3 regions of the Bacillus songklensis genome follow, and region 3 is predicted to be linked to each of the others. Evidence: predicted binding sites of a transcription regulator. Region 3 holds the regulator's gene; each other region holds the start of a gene.
What was found. The regulator Rex, encoded in region 3, represses fermentation and respiration genes when NADH is low (regulators of the CRP and FNR family bind a similar motif). The targets are predictions, from matches to a motif close to TTGTGAAATATTTCACAA.

Region 1 (5,478 bases), on a different contig from region 3:
TCCCATAAAGATTCGAGGGCTTTTCTGTGTTGCATCAGGAAATTCATGCTCAAACGATCGACATTTCTTTGCCTACTTTTTCATAAGCGGTTAATGCGTGATCCAGCATTTCCTTTGTATGGGCGGCTGTCGGCATATTTCGTACCCGGCCTGTTCCTTTTGGAACGGTAGGAAATACGATCGATTTAGCATACACACCTTCTTCATTCAGCCTCTTACTGAACTGTTGCGTTTTCGCTTCATCCCCTATGATGCAAGGTGTAATCGGTGTTTCACTTCTACCGATGTCAAACCCCAATTTTTTCAGCCCTTTTTTCAAGTAATCTGCATTTTCCCATAACTTATTTTGAAGCTCTGAACTATTCATGAGAATGTCAATCGCTTCGATGCAAGCTGCAACCGCTCCCGGCGTGACAGCTGTTGAAAATAAAAATGGACGGCTTCTCACTTTTAACCAATCAATTAAATTTTTCTTTCCTGCTACATAGCCTCCTACAACACCAATGGCTTTGGATAATGTTCCAATTTGGAAATCCACTCTATCCGATAACCCAAAATGTTTTACCGTTCCTGCACCATTACCTAATACACCCGAACCATGCGCATCATCAACATATATAATGAAATCAAACTCTTCGGCGATCTCCACAATTTCAGGAAGCTTGGCAATATCCCCATCCATCGAGAACACTCCATCGGTAATAATCATGATTTTGTTATACAATCCGGACTCTTTTGCTTCACGTGCTTTTATTCGTAGATCCTCCATGTCGGAATGGTTATAGCGAATAATTTTTGCTTTAGATAATCGGCATCCATCAATGATGGAGGCATGATTCAGTTCATCTGAAAGAATGGCATCATGTTTATCCATCACTGCAGAAATGGCGGCCATATTACAATTAAATCCCGATTGATAAGCAATGGCTGCTTCTGTATGTTTAAATTCGGCAAGCTTTTCTTCTAATTTGACATGAATATCTAACGTTCCATTGATAGTACGAACGGCACCGGCTCCGACCCCATATGTTTTCGTTGCTTCTAAGCAAGCCTCTATTAACCGTCGATCTGTTGCTAAACCTAAATAGTTATTGGATGATAAATTAATTAGCTCTCTGCCTGCAAGGGTGATCATCGGACCGTTTGGACCTTCTACCGGATCAATGACGTTGTAAAGTCCTTTTCCTCGTAAATTCCCCAAATTTTCTTTCAAAAATCGATTTAATGTTTTGCTTGACATTTCATATACCCCCTCATTGATGGTTGGAATAAATCCAGGATTTATTCAGGATTTACCCCTCTTTTCAAACACCGCTATTAAAAAGATTGTATTTTCTCCCTTAAATAAAATACACATGTCCTCTCCAAAGACATAGAAAGAAGCAACCGAAATCGTTTTGTATTAATATTTATAATAATTATAATAATAAAATAAATCACAATTACCTATATTGTTTGTACAATTTTTTCGGGATTTATCCGACAAAACGAACAAAAAGCAACAGGCAATAAAAATGGAGGCCGTCCAAAAGATTATTTTTAACTATTCTTCCATATATCCATAACCGCCGTGCAGCTGCATACATTCCGCTGCTATATTTCTCGCAATCTCCGTCAGCTTCCATTAAGTAAGGATGACTCATTTATCACATCCCCTCTCCTTTATTTATACGATCTTGTATATAAATGCATTGAAAAAGTTTACCTTTTAAGTCTTCATTTGGTTAAATTTTTTTCGAACGGCTTCCAATCATATTCCTTCATGATCGATTCGTCCTACTAAAAGTAACGTATCCGAGATGGATTTCATCGCTTGGCGAAGACGTTTGACATCTTCCGCTAATAAAGGTGAAGCCAATTCGATTTTTCCAGAGGGAGTTTGCAGGATCTCGTAAATCCTCGATTGTGTCGCTTGGCAACCGCTTATGCGTAAATAATGGGACATGTCCCATTATTTATATGGATTTATATAGAAGCCTTCAATGAATCAGATAACTCCTTTCAACAATCAGAATTTTTTACATTTTTCAACAAATCGGTTGTTTTTATATTACAATAGAATTAAAATAATAAAAGTGAGGGATTTCACAATTCCAAATGATATATATTTTTTTAGCCGAACTGGCAAGCCCTATATTTGCCTCTGTATGAAGCAGGGGCCAAACTACATATGGCAACAATATACAGCAAAGGAGGACTTTTTCTATGTCTCAAGCAACGATTCAAAAACCACCTGTACAAGAAACTTCTTCTGTCGAAAGCCAAGCCACATCTTCAGCAGTAAATAGTAGACAAGTAGATGTTCTTGATCAGTTGTTGAAACCGGAAGTGCAAGAATCTTTGACGGTTCTTGTGGAAAATCTGCCAAAGCTGGCGGAAATGGTGACCTTTCTCACCAAATCATACGATGTTGCACAATCTCTCCTGACAGATCGCGTGCTATTTGACGATTTGATGGGCGGTATGCAGGAATTCGTCAAGCCGGTGGAAGGAAAAGTGAAGGAAGTTGCGGCTGCAGCGATTGAAGCGAATGATCGGGCAGAAGCAAACCAGGAAACAACGATCGGCCTGTTTGGTTTATTGAAAATGCTGAAAGATCCGCAAGTACAAAAGCTATTCCGCTTTGCACAGGCATATTTAGATATCATGTCTGAACAACAAAAACAACGGTAAGGCTTTCCTGATTTCCATAAAAGTATGAACGGAGGATGGATTATGGCAAAACAAATTTTAATTTTGGGCGGAGGCTATGGCGGCCTGCTCAGCGCATTGACAACACGTCAACATTTAAGCGCTGATGAAGCTTCCATTACGGTTGTGAACCGCTTTCCGACCCATCAAATCATTACGGAATTACATCGTCTGGCTGCAGGTAACTTGTCAGAAAAGGCTGTCGCATTGCCGCTGGAAAAATTGCTTCGCGGCAAAAACATTGATTTGAAGATTGGTAGTGTCCAAGAGATTTCCCCTGATGAACATCAAGTTTCTCTTGCTGATGGTACGAAGCTGAACTATGATTTACTTGTGGTAGCACTCGGCAGTGAAACCGCTTACTTTGGCATTCCAGGTCTTCAAGAGCATAGCTTTATTCTTAAATCAGTAGACGATGCCAATCGTTTGCGTGAACATGTTGAATCCTGTATTGGCGAATACAGCCAAACGAAAAATAAAGCAGACGGGACCATTGTGGTGGGAGGCGGCGGTCTGACTGGTATTGAACTAGTCGGTGAATTTGCTGACTTAATGCCGCAGTTATGCCGTAAGTACGGTGTAGATCATAAAGAGATCTCATTATATTGCGTAGAAGCAGCACCGACTGTTCTGCCAGGATTCCCGGCTGAATTGGTAGAACGTGCACAGACCAGCCTTTCGGCGCGCGGTGTGGAATTTATAACAGGTACACCGGTTACGAAGATGGAACCATTTGCTGTTGAGTTGAAGGATGGCAGAACGATTGAAACGAAAACGATGGTCTGGACAGGCGGCGTTCAAGGTAATTCTGTGGTGGCGAATTCAGGAATTGAAGTGAATCGCGGACGTGCGCTCGTAAACGAGTTTCTTCAGTCCACATCCCATCAGGACGTATTCCTTGCCGGTGACAGCGCAGTCGTTATGGGGCCTGAAGGACGACCATATCCCCCTACAGCACAGTTAGCATGGCAAATGGGCGAAACCGTCGGCTATAACTTATTCGCTTACCTTAAGGGCGGTACAATGGAAGAGTTTACACCTGTCTTTTCTGGAACATTGGGCAGCCTTGGACGTAAAGATGCAATCGGTACGATCGGCGGGAATAAAACCCAATTGAAAGGTTTACCGGCATCATTAATGAAGGAAGCGAGCAATGTTCGTTATCTGTCTCACATTAAAGGGTTATTCAGTTTGGCATATTGATTTGGATATATAAATCCACATAAATAAATGGACATGGATAAAGAGCATCCATGTCCATTTATTTACGCATAAGGCTTTGCCAATTTACCTTACGGTCTCTTGACAAAGCCTTATATGAGAACCTTTTTCGTTGATTCGAGATGAGAAAACCAGAAGAGACATAAGAGGATCAAGGGTGAAACTTGATGTTAAAAAATTAAATAGTATTCATATATTTTGGTGCCAAGCCTTTAAAGGGCTTCCGTTTTGTTGATATAACCCCGTTTATGAAAAGAGCAGCCCCCGCTATGTTAAAGCTTTAACGAGCGGGGGCTGACTTTATTTTGGCAAAGAAAAAAATTCAGTGCTTTCACTATAGTTGCCTGCCAGCCTTCCAAGAGGCCGCAACTTTTCTAAATCAACTTTGTAGTTTCCTAAATAGTATTCATCTTGAATATGGTAGTAAACCATTTTCCCAATTATTAAATGATCGCTCCCGAGGGGAATGATTTGTTCTAAACGGCATTCCATTTGAATAGGAGCTTCTTTTACCCGCTTGGGCTTAACCATTTCACTATTAATCGCCGTAAGACCCGCGGCCTCGAATTCATTCACTGCACTTGGAAAGTTTTCCGAACTTTTTTGCATTTCATTTCCTAAATAGGATGGGACAACATTAATGACAAACTCTTTTTGGGAACGGATATTAACAAGTGTATCCTTTTCCGTTCCTTCCCTCTCTCCAACTCCCGGTCCAATGGAAATACATAGCATCGGCGGCTGCCTTGACGCTACGGTGAAAAAGCTAAAAGGTGCGAGATTTAAGGACCCGTCCTCCGATATAGTTGATACCCAGGCGATTGGCCGCGGGACAACAGAACCGATTAATAGTTTATAAACTTCTTTTGTACTGAGTTGAGTTGGATCAAACTGCATTAGAATACTTCCTTTCCTTAAAAAATATGTTGGTACTTGAACCTCATTTTGGTTTACTATGTATGATCCTCTTCTATGCTTTCTCTTCTAAAGCCGCGATTTCCTCCTCTTTTAACCTATTTTTAGACGAAACAACAATAAGGACGGAACCAACTACGCAAACAAGAATAAACTAAAAAGGTTCTCATATAAGCGGTGGACAAGAACCCTTAATGTCGCTTGGCAACCGCTTATACATAAATAGTTAAGCAAGATTGGGTTTATTTAGTGCAGAAAGGCAATACTCTATATAGGAATTGTTTGTAAAGAGGTGAAACAGGTGAAACGCAAAGTCATCATCATTATTAGTTTAATTTATGTTCTATTCATGGCAGCTTTGTTCGTCTTTTATTTTAGTAAAGATGACTCCTACCGTTATTTAATAGCCATAGGTGGTATTATATGTGGAGCTGTACCACTGATATTAGTGCGTTTTACAAAGATTAAATTTAACATGCCCATCATGCTTTCATACTTGGCATTCATATTTGGATCCCAATTTTTGGGCTCTATTTTAGGTTTTTATGGTTTGGGCTGGTGGGACACATTCTTGCACTTCTTAAGCGGCGCTCTCCTTGGTTTTGTAGCCATTGCCCTGTTTGAACGGATGACGCACAAACAAGCACGCCA
Region 2 (5,478 bases), on a different contig from region 3:
TAGAATCCTTGATAAGCTTTCCCCGCCATTTTTCATTGGTAATGAAAAAATCTTGATATCGGCCAGCATTGGGATTAGCTTACATTTAATCGAAGATAAACAAAAGATCAATAAAGAAACCGTTAATGATTCTATAGAAACATTAATTAAACAAGCCGATATAGCTATGTATTATGCTAAAGAAATAGGTGGCAATAATTATCAATTTAATACACCTGTCCTAAATGAGAAAATAGTCAGGAATTTAAATTTGGAAAAACAGTTAAAACAAGCATTAGAAAAAGATGAATTTTCAATCGTTTATCAACCGCTGGTCAATTTGACTAATGGTGGCATACTTCGAGTTGAAGCCCTCATACGCTGGGAAAATTCTCAGTTTGGTATGATTTCCCCTATGGAATTTATACCTATTTTGGAAGAAACAGGACTAATTGTTCCTGTGGGGAGATGGATTTTGAAGGGTGCTTGTAACCAAATGAAAAAATGGCGAGATGATGGAATTCAGTTATCAAGGATAGCGGTGAATGTTTCTCCAATACAATTCAAACATCATCAATTTATTAAAGATATCAAACAGATTTTAAAAGATACACAGCTTGAACCCGAATTATTGGAACTAGAAATAACCGAAAGCGTGATATGGGATATTAAAGAATCGATGAAGATATTAAAAGAATTAAAAAGTTTAGATGTAAAAATATCGATTGATGATTTTGGTACTGGCTATTCCTCTCTAAGTTATTTAAAGCATTTACCGATTGATAATTTAAAGATCGACAAATCGTTTATAAATGATTTAGATAAAGATGGGGAAGTTATCGTAAAAACTATTATTGATATGGGAAGAAATTTAAAATTTAATGTAATTGCCGAAGGAATTGAAACTGAGAAACAATTATCGTTTCTAAAAAACCAAGGATGCCATATAGGACAAGGTTATTTCTTTAGTAAGCCAATCTCACCCCAAGAAATTTCTGAATTGTTATTGAATTAAGAACTGATAATATAGCTTAAAAAGTTTGTAGAGTTCTATAAAAGAATGAATGACCAAAAATTTCTGTTTGGTGATTTAACAGGTGTTACATCGGGAGGGAGTCTGTTTATGTTGTTATTCAAAAAAGGTAATCGTACATATTTCTAGAATAGGCACAAAGACTTCCATTAACGTAGAAAAAAATTCTATTGGTGGAAAAAAGAGTTAGAGGTCCAGCAAGAACAAATGAACAATATTAACCATAGCATGGGGAAGATTAAAAATGAAATGGAGCAATTAAAAGATATTTCAAAACAAATTGGTGATATTGTTAGTATTGTTACTGATATAGCCGAACAAACTAATTTGCTATCATTAAATGCAGCCATTGAAGCAGCACGAGCCGGGGAACACGGAAAAGGATTTGCAGTAGTGGCAGATGAAGTAAGAAAATTAGCAACGGAAACAAAGAAAACAGTTTCAACTGTGTCACAGCTCGTCGAAAAAACGAATGCTCAAATTAACAGTGTTTCTCACCATATTACAGAAATAAAGCATTTAGTTACAAATGGTACTGATAAAATGATTCAGATTAACCATCTATTTGATGATATAGTGGGAGAAATGAAGAAAAGTAAAGAACAAAGCGATGTTATTGAACAAGAATTAGAATCGTTTTGGAATGGTTTAGAAGAAGTAAACAAAGCCGTCTCTCATGTGGCAATATCAGTTGAAGATCTTCTTGAACTTACAAATAACTAATGTTAATAAAACGGGAGATACACTTTTTAAGAAACAAGAGTACCTCCCATTTTTACTTTATAGACAATAAAGTCCCGTTATTATCCCTAAAAACAGGAGAATTGTTTATTTTTTGTGCGTTCCCCGCCTTATATGTGGATTTATTGAAAAGGTTTTTCCCCATCTGGCGAATCTGGGGGCTGAAGCTTATCTTTTAAAGAATATTGTGGTTATGAATACCATAAAGACATCCATAACCATATTTTAGAAAATGATCGCGGACTCTCATACGCCTCCCGTATGCCCCAAAATGATTCTTGTTTAAAAGCAGCATTTACAATCGACAAACATATCGAAGGCATTCTTCACAATTTCCTTTTCATCCACTGGAGCTTCCGGTTCTAGAGGTTCAATCATTCATTTTATTCGGATATTGTCCAAGTATCCATCATTTAATATCCATATTTTTCCACATATTAAGTAAAGAGAATCAAACGTGTTCAAATAAATGTCAAATTTTTTTTATTACAATCGCTTACAATGTGATTTTTGTCACATTGTTATTACTCCGTATTTAGTATATTTTAATTGTGAAAAAAATCACAAATAGGAGAAAGGTGAAAATACAATGAAAAACATTCGCAGAAAAGTAGCAGTTATCGGTACGGGATTTGTAGGAGCAAGTTATGCATTCGCGATGGTTAACCAAGGTGTCGCAAATGAATTAGTGTTAATTGACATAAATCAAGAAAAAGCAGAAGGCGAAATTCGCGACTTAAATCACGCCATGCCGTTTGTATCTCCAATGAAAATTTGGGCTGGCGGTTATGAAGAGTGTAAAGATGCTGACTTAGTTGTCATCACTGCCGGTGCCAATCAAGCTCCTGGTGAGACTCGCTTAGACTTAGTTGGTAAAAACGTAAACATCTTTAAGAAAATCGTCGGAAACATTATGGAAAGTGGATTTGACGGTATCATTTTAGTCGCAACAAACCCGGTTGACATTCTTTCTTACGTCACTTGGAAATTATCTGGATTGCCGAAAGAACGTGTAATCGGTTCTGGTACGATCTTAGATTCAGCTCGCTTCCGTTACCTATTAAGCGATTACTTCAAAGTAGACCCTCGTAACGTGCATGCTTACATTATGGGTGAACATGGTGATACAGAGCTGCCTGTTTGGAGTCATACTCAAATTGGCAGCGTACCTGTTCAAAAGTTCTTAAATGTAAATAGCGTACAGGAGGTAGCCGAGCATCCGGATATGAAAAACATTTTTTTGAACACACGTGATGCTGCCTATCACATTATCAATCGTAAAGGTGCAACATACTATGGAATCGCAATGGGGCTTGTGCGCGTAACAAAAGCTATTTTAGGGGATGAAAACTCTATCCTGACGGTATCTGCCCTTCTTGAAGGACAATACGGCGTCGAAGATGTATACACTGGCGTGCCTGCCATGGTTAACAAAGATGGTATTCAACAAGTCATTGAGCTTGAATTGAATGAAACTGAACTTGAACAATTCAAACACTCTGCCAACGTATTAAAAGAAACTCGTGAACAAGCATTTTAATTTTAACAAAAAATAAGTAGGAAGAGAGGCTAAACTCTCTCCTTTCTTCTTATTTTAAAATAATGAGGTGAATATCATGGGGTGGACTCAAATATATGACCCAATGCAAAATATATGGTTGTCAGCCATTATTGCAGTAATTCCTATTTTTTTCTTCTTTTTAGGATTAACCGTACTTAAAATGAAAGCCTATATGGCTGCCGGTTTAACCGTCATTCTTTCCGTTATTGTTGCTGTTGCTTTTTATAAAATGCCGGTTAATATGGTGATCGGTGCTGCCGGATACGGGATCATATATGCGTTATGGCCAATCGCTTATATTATTATCGGTGCCTTATTTTTGTATAAACTCTCTGTAAAAAGCGGCCAATTTGATGTCATTCGTCAATCAATCGTTTCTATTACAGATGATCCCCGTCTTCAAATGCTGCTGGTTGCCTTTTCCTTTAACGCTTTCTTAGAAGGTGCTGCTGGTTTCGGTGCACCAATTGCCATTACAGCGGCTTTACTTGTTGGTTTAGGATTCAATCCATTAAAAGCCGCGGCATTATGTTTAATTGCTAACACAGCTTCTGGTGCATTCGGCGCAATGGGAATTCCAGTCATTGTAGCTGGACAAGTTTCTGGTATTGAGGCAAAAGAAATCGCGAAATTTTTGGGCTACTCTCTTCCATGTATTTCTTTTTTTGTACCATTCTTATTAGTCATGATTATGGATGGATTTAAAGGTGTTCGTGAAGTTTGGAAACCAACTTTCGTAACAGCTGCAACTTATGCAATTGCTCAATATTTAACGATTACATTTATCGGCCCTGAATTACCGAACATCATTGCTTCTATCGTTAGTCTTGTATCTCTTGCATTTTACATTAAAGTAACTAATAAAAAAGATGCGGCTGTCGAAGAAAAGCTTACTGTTCGTCAAGTTTTAAAAGCGTGGTCTCCGTTTATCGCTTTAACTTTCTTGGTAACGACTTGGAGTCTAAACTTCTTTAAAGGATTATTTGCTCCCGGGGGTTTATTTGAAAAAACAAATCTTATGATTGAAATTCCAGGCTTACACAATCAAGTCATTAAAGCAACTCCGCTTGTTCCAGAGCCGACACCATATGCAGCGGTCTTAAAATTGGATGTAATCGCTGCGACTGGGTCAGCTATCGCTTTATCCGGTATTATTGCCATGCTTATTTTAAGAATGGATTTAAAAACTGGAAAAGACACTTTAATGGAAACTATAGAAGAATTGTCTAAACCCATTTTCACTATTATGATGGTTCTTGCTTTTGCGTTCGTTGCTAACTATTCCGGCCAATCTTCTACTCTTGGCTTGGCTTTGGCAAATACTGCTCATATTTTTCCATTCTTATCTCCTGTATTAGGATGGATTGGGGTGTTCTTAACAGGATCTGTTGTATCTAACAATGCCTTATTTGGAAGTTTACAAACAACAACAGCAAGCCAAATTCAAGTGCTTCCGTTAATTCTCGTTGCAGCGAATACTGCCGGCGGAGTCATGGCAAAAATGCTTTCTCCGCAATCTATCGCGGTCGCAACAGGTGCTGTAGGACTCGTTGGTAAAGAAGCTGACCTATTCCGTTTTACATTAAAATACAGTATCGGATTTTTAATTCTCGCTGGCATCATTACTTTTGTTCAAGCTCTACTATTATAAATTGGTTCCGGCGCAAAAACACTTACTAGAAAAATAAAACTATTCATTTCTTTCGAATTTGAGATTAAAAAGCTAATCCATAATCTCACTTTTGATGCATATGATCCTTTCTTGTTTATTCGTATTTTCAACAATTCTTACAATAATCCGAGTGGAGGGTGTCATTCCCTGAAGGCTTTTGACTCAGCCCCTGCCATTTTTCATACTATATGAATCCACATAAATAATTGGACATAAATAAAAAGCATTTATGTCCAATTATTTACGCGTAAGGGATCTTGTTATTCTAATCAGAATAACAAGAGATCCCTTACACTATTTCCTGATTCATCATTTTTCCCCTTTTACTTTGCTTGATTTGTTAATCTATTGTTTGATCATTTTATCTTCCCACTGACCTGGAACATCATAACAAAATGGATTGAACAAATAAATAAGGTACGAGTAAAGTAACCAAATCAATAGATAAAGTAATACTTTTACCCTTTCCTTTTTCGCCATCTCTTCGGTTAC
Region 3 (5,478 bases):
TTTAGAGGAGATCATTTTCCGTAAAATCATATTTAGAACACTGACTCCAAGACTTGGTTTTTTCCTGTCAGCTATTATTAGCGCCTTTATTTTCGGTGTTGTTCATTTAGATTTCAGTCACCTTTTGATCTATACAGCCATGGGGCTGGTCTTTGCCTATTTATATGCAAAAACCGACCAGATTCTTGTTCCGATTTTTGCTCATGTGATGATGAATACCATTGTCGTCCTTAGCCAAACTATTTTTGCAGATCGCCTCGAAGAAATGCAAAAACAAGCGGAGCAAATGCAATTTATTTTTGGAGGCTTTTTATGATGAGAACGACCCCTCTTGTTATGGGATTAATTTATACCTTTATGGGCATTTTATTTACGTACCTTGCCATCGGAAGTGCCGAAAAAGGAATTTGGGATTTTACGACCATTGTGTTAATGATTGTGGCCACCTTCGATTTTGGCGTGGCAATTCGTGTATTTATCCTGCATTATAAAATCAAAAAAATTCAAAAAAACAAAAAATAACCTCCCGCCATCAGCGGGAGGTTATTTTTTGTTCCATCTGTGCTTCTTGTCCTGCTTTTAATACTTTTCGGTAGGCTGATTTTGAAATCAGGATACTTACTTCATAAAGCAGCAGCAATGGCAGTGTCACCATCATATGTGAAACAACATCCGGCGGGGTAATAAGAGCTGCAATCACCAGTAAAACAAAATAAGCATATCTTCTGATATTTGCCAGAAACATGGGTGTCACAATGCCTAATCTCGTTAAAAACATGATGACGACGGGTAATTGAAACAAAAGCCCAAATGGGAGCGTCAATTTTAATAAAAATTGGAAGTACTCATTGATCCCGATTACTTGTTGGATATTTAAATCATCTGCCAATTCGGTCATAAAATGAACGACAAACGGAAACAGGACAAAATAAGCAAACGAAATGCCGCCCAAAAATAAAAAGAGCGAAACGGGAATGTAGCTCAATGTAACTTTTCGTTCCTTTTCATAGAGACCAGGGCTAATAAATGCCCATAGTTGATAAAGAACGACAGGTGACGAAAGAATACAGCCAATAATAAAAGCGAACTGCATATAAATTTTAATTGGATCGGTTAGGCGGAACGCATTCATCGTCAGCTCTTGTGCCTCATCAGCTTGTTGCAAATAAAGGATAATCGGCTTGACCAAAAAGAAACCACCAATCGTCGCTGCCAAAAAGAAGACTATAGTCATGATAATTCGCTTGCGTAATTCCTCCAGATGATCATAAACCGACATTTCTTGTTCATTCATAAAGTTCATTCCTTACTTCCCATTACGCTTTTTATCATCGTCATCATCGGCTAACCCTTTTGTGGCATCCTTAAACTCTTTTAACGTATGGCCTGCTGCTTTCCCTAACTCAGGCAGCTTTTTCGGTCCAAAAATGAGTAAAGCAACTAGAGCAATCAATAGAAAACTGCCGAATCCAATACCCATGAAAAATTCCCCCTCTCCTTTTGAGTAACATCCTGTTACCTTAAGGTGACTTCGGATAATTTTTTAGAAAATAAATTAGTGATTGTAACTCAACTGCTAGGTCAATGTGATGGATTCGAATGGAATCGGGTACATTGATGCGTGCAGGAGTAAAGTTTAAAATCCCTTTAATCCCGCTTTTTACTAAACGATCTGTAATTTGCTGTGCTACGCTGGCAGGTACGGTTAAGATGGCCACTGAAATTCCCTCTGTAATTCTATCTTCCAGCTCATCTAAGTGATAAATTGGCACATCTCCAATAGTCGTTCCGACCTTGCTTTCATCTACATCAAAAGAGAACTCTATTTTTGTATTGTTATTCTTGATAAAATTATAATTTAAAAAAGCAGTCCCGAGATTTCCCACCCCGATTAACGCTACTTTCGTAATCTCATCTTGATCTAATGTTTTTCTAAAAAAGGATAACAAATAATTGACATTGTATCCATAACCTTTTTTCCCTAGTGCTCCAAAATAGGAGAAATCTCTGCGAATAGTTGCTGAATCCACTTTTACAGCTTCACTCAATTCAGCTGAAGAAACACGCTGCTTTCCTGAAGAATGCAGATTTTTTAAAAAGCGATAATAAAGAGGCAATCGCTTCGCAGTTGCTTGTGGTATTTTTAATTGCTCAGTATTCATCATTTATCCCCCACAATCCAAAAGCCTTTACATTATAGGTTCTCTCGTTTGTAATCCCCGCTTTTCCCACCGGTTTTTTCTATTAAATAGGTTGGTCCAATGATCATTGATTTATCAATAGCTTTACACATATCATAGACGGTTAATGCACAAATAGAAGCAGCCGTTAACGCTTCCATTTCCACTCCTGTACTTCCTTTTGTTTTTGCTTCCACTTTGATAAGAAGTGAGTAGCTTGTCTCTTTTTGCTCCCATGAAAAAGAAATGTTCACACCTTTTAATGGAATGGGATGACACATAGGAATAACATCAGCTGTTTTCTTTGCAGCCATAATTCCAGCCACTTGTGAAACCGCTAACACATCTCCTTTTCCAACCTCATGGCTAACAATTTTCCGATAGATTTCTTCACTTACTTGTACACTGGACACAGCAACCGCTGTACGTACTGTTTCATGTTTTTCTGAGATGTCGACCATTTTAGCTCGACCCTGGTCGTTAAAATGAGTAAAACCCACATTTTCTCCTCCTTTAATTACGACTATACACTATTTTAACAAATCTGTCTCTTGAAGTTATAGGAACATTTCTTATAATTACAGAGTGTTAATTGAACTTATCAGGCTCCTATGGGCAGTTATCCACTGCTTAATGCTTAAAATAGGATCCTACTGTCCGTTAGAACCGATAGATAATATTGGATAGTTGCCCATTCTCAATACATTAAGATACACTAAACCTATACTAGTAGAGGTGAAACATATGATTCTTTTACAATTAAACGGGATCTCCAAATTTTTTGGAGCTGAACCGATTTTAACGAATATAAAATTAGAAGTACAATGTAAAGATCGAATTGGTCTAGTTGGCCGCAACGGAGCGGGAAAATCCACTCTATTGAAAATCATTGCCGGCCTTCATTCTTATGACCAGGGAGAAATGATTAAACCAAAAGATGTCACAATTGACTATATGGGACAAAGCACCATTTTGGAATCTGAATTATCCATCTGGGATGAAATGATGACTGTATTCCAACCCTTAAAACAAATGGAACATCAGTTAAGGCATTTGGAACAACAAATGGGTGATCCTGCTTTGTTAAACAATGAGACACAATATGAAAAGCTGCTTCATGAATATGATGAACTGCAAGTTAAATTCAAAGACCAGGGCGGTTATCAATATGAGGCGGACACTCGCTCCATTTTACATGGCTTTCGTTTTTCTGATTATGACTATACTACGCCCATTTCCACACTAAGCGGTGGACAAAAAACAAGATTGGCCCTTGCTAAGCTCCTTCTGACAAAGCCGGACTTATTGATTTTGGACGAGCCTACCAACCACTTGGATATCGAGACGTTATCATGGTTAGAACAATTTTTGCAAAACTATTCAGGGGCTATTTTAATCGTCTCCCATGATCGCTATTTCCTAGATAAAGTGGTCACACAAATTTATGAGGTGTCTCGAACTACTGTTACTAAATATACAGGCAACTACTCAAACTACTTAATTCAAAAAGCAGAGCAGTACGAACGTGACTTGAAACAATACGAGAAACAGCAAGATGAAATTGCCAAATTAAATGACTTTATTCAACGAAACATCGCTCGTGCTTCTACAACCAAACGAGCCCAAAGCAGGAGAAAACAGTTAGATAGGATGGAACTGTTTCCCAAACCTTCCGGCTACGAAAAATCGGCTTCTTTTATGTTCGACATTGAGCGTCAAAGCGGAAATGAAGTATTGAGGCTTGAAGATGTAGCGGTGGCTTATCAGCAAGATGAATCTCCTGTTATCCAAAATATTAATCTTCGCATTACACGCGGAGAAAGCATTGCTTTAGTGGGACCAAACGGAATCGGAAAGTCTACTTTACTAAAAGCAATAACCGATCAACTTCCTATACGAAAAGGAAAGATAGCATTCGGTTCTAATGTCACACTTGGATATTATGATCAAGAGCAAGCCAACCTGCTATCCAATAAAACTGTATTGCAAGAGTTGTGGGATGATTACCCAACGAAAACGGAAAAAGAAATCCGCACCACCCTGGGGAACTTCTTGTTCTCCGGAGAAGACGTATTAAAAACGGTTTCCACTTTAAGTGGTGGTGAAAAAGCCCGCCTTGCCTTGGCCAAACTTATGATGCAAAAAGCGAATTTCCTAATTTTAGACGAACCTACTAACCATCTTGACTTAGATAGTAAGCAAGTGTTAGAAAATGCTTTAGTTGATTACCCGGGGACATTATTATTCGTCTCCCATGACCGTTATTTTATTAATCGTATTGCTAGTAAAGTAATTGAGCTCTCAGCCAATCACGCGGAAGAATATTTAGGGGATTATGATTATTTTGTCCAGAAAAAAGCGGAGCTTCTAGAACTCGAACAGTTAGCCGCTCAAGAAACTCAGCTCGGAGACAAACCAAAAAATGAAGCAGTCCCTGAAAAAAAATCCTATACTCAAGACAAAGAGGCAAAAAAGCTTGTTCGTCAACGAAAGCGCAGAGTAGAAGAAATTGAAATCCAAATTCATGAGATGGAAGAAAAAATCGCCCAGAATGAGGAAAGACTCTGTGATCCGGATGTCTATCAAAATCATGAGGAAGTTCATAAAATTAATATTGAGAAAGAATCATGTGAACAAGCATTAGCAGAATTAATGGAAGAGTGGGAAACCCTTCAGTTATTGCTTGAAGAATAAAAAAAGCCAGTGCTATACACTGGCTTTTTTTATTCACATGCTATCTGCACTATAACATCTTCAACCCTGCTTTTAAATCATGATCCACAAAATCTGTTCTTATTATTAACACTCTAAGTCTAAGCCAGGGTTTGCGTTTAATGCCATTGTGGATAATTTTCCTTTTTCGAACAAGATACTGCCGGCCGCCCCAATCATAGCCGCATTATCTGTACATAACGAAAGAGGTGGAATAACTAGCCGGACACCTTCCAAGGAAGAAAAAGCCTCTTCTAGTTCTGCCCTTAACCCTTTATTAGCCGCTACTCCACCCGCTAACAATACTTGTTTTACGTCGTACTCTCTTGCCGCCCGCACTGTCTTGGTGACGAGTACCTCAATGACACTTTGCTGAAAGCTGGCTGCCATATCGTTCGCATTAATCTCCTCACCTTTTTGCTTTGCATTATGAATTGTATTAATGACAGCTGATTTTAAGCCACTAAAACTAAAATCATAAGAACCCTCTTCCAGCCAGGCTCGTGGTAAATTGTAAGAAGGGCTGCCTTCATGTGCTAAACGATCGATATGAGGGCCTCCTGGATATGGAAGATTTAACGTTCTT

Region 1: the regulator Rex is predicted to act here: its motif matches at 2,074-2,091, upstream of ACFOU2_RS15480 (DUF1641 domain-containing protein).
Region 2: the regulator Rex is predicted to act here: its motif matches at 2,303-2,320, upstream of ACFOU2_RS13885 (L-lactate dehydrogenase).

Annotation. Positions count from the first base shown of each region.
Region 1 is NZ_JBHRZT010000067.1:58,109-63,586, reverse strand. Features, by position in the region: gene ACFOU2_RS15490 (glycine C-acetyltransferase) at 50-1,240, opposite strand; partial or broken gene ACFOU2_RS15485 (acyl-CoA dehydrogenase family protein) at 1,547-1,624, opposite strand; gene ACFOU2_RS15480 (DUF1641 domain-containing protein) at 2,206-2,673, shown strand; gene ACFOU2_RS15475 (NAD(P)/FAD-dependent oxidoreductase) at 2,716-3,894, shown strand; gene ACFOU2_RS15470 (flavin reductase family protein) at 4,213-4,809, opposite strand; gene ACFOU2_RS15465 (hypothetical protein) at 5,129-5,478, shown strand, end outside.
Region 2 is NZ_JBHRZT010000052.1:518,409-523,886, reverse strand. Features, by position in the region: gene ACFOU2_RS13895 (putative bifunctional diguanylate cyclase/phosphodiesterase) at 1-994, shown strand, start outside; gene ACFOU2_RS13890 (methyl-accepting chemotaxis protein) at 1,220-1,735, shown strand; gene ACFOU2_RS13885 (L-lactate dehydrogenase) at 2,343-3,293, shown strand; gene ACFOU2_RS13880 (lactate permease LctP family transporter) at 3,370-4,965, shown strand.
Region 3 is NZ_JBHRZT010000027.1:2,834-8,311, reverse strand. Features, by position in the region: gene ACFOU2_RS07650 (CPBP family intramembrane glutamic endopeptidase) at 1-316, shown strand, start outside; gene ACFOU2_RS07645 (YdiK family protein) at 313-522, shown strand; gene tatC (twin-arginine translocase subunit TatC) at 533-1,294, opposite strand; gene tatA (twin-arginine translocase TatA/TatE family subunit) at 1,307-1,480, opposite strand; gene ACFOU2_RS07630 (redox-sensing transcriptional repressor Rex) at 1,521-2,162, opposite strand; gene moaC (cyclic pyranopterin monophosphate synthase MoaC) at 2,195-2,680, opposite strand; gene ACFOU2_RS07620 (ABC transporter ATP-binding protein) at 2,925-4,874, shown strand; gene tsaD (tRNA (adenosine(37)-N6)-threonylcarbamoyltransferase complex transferase subunit TsaD) at 4,980-5,478, opposite strand, start outside.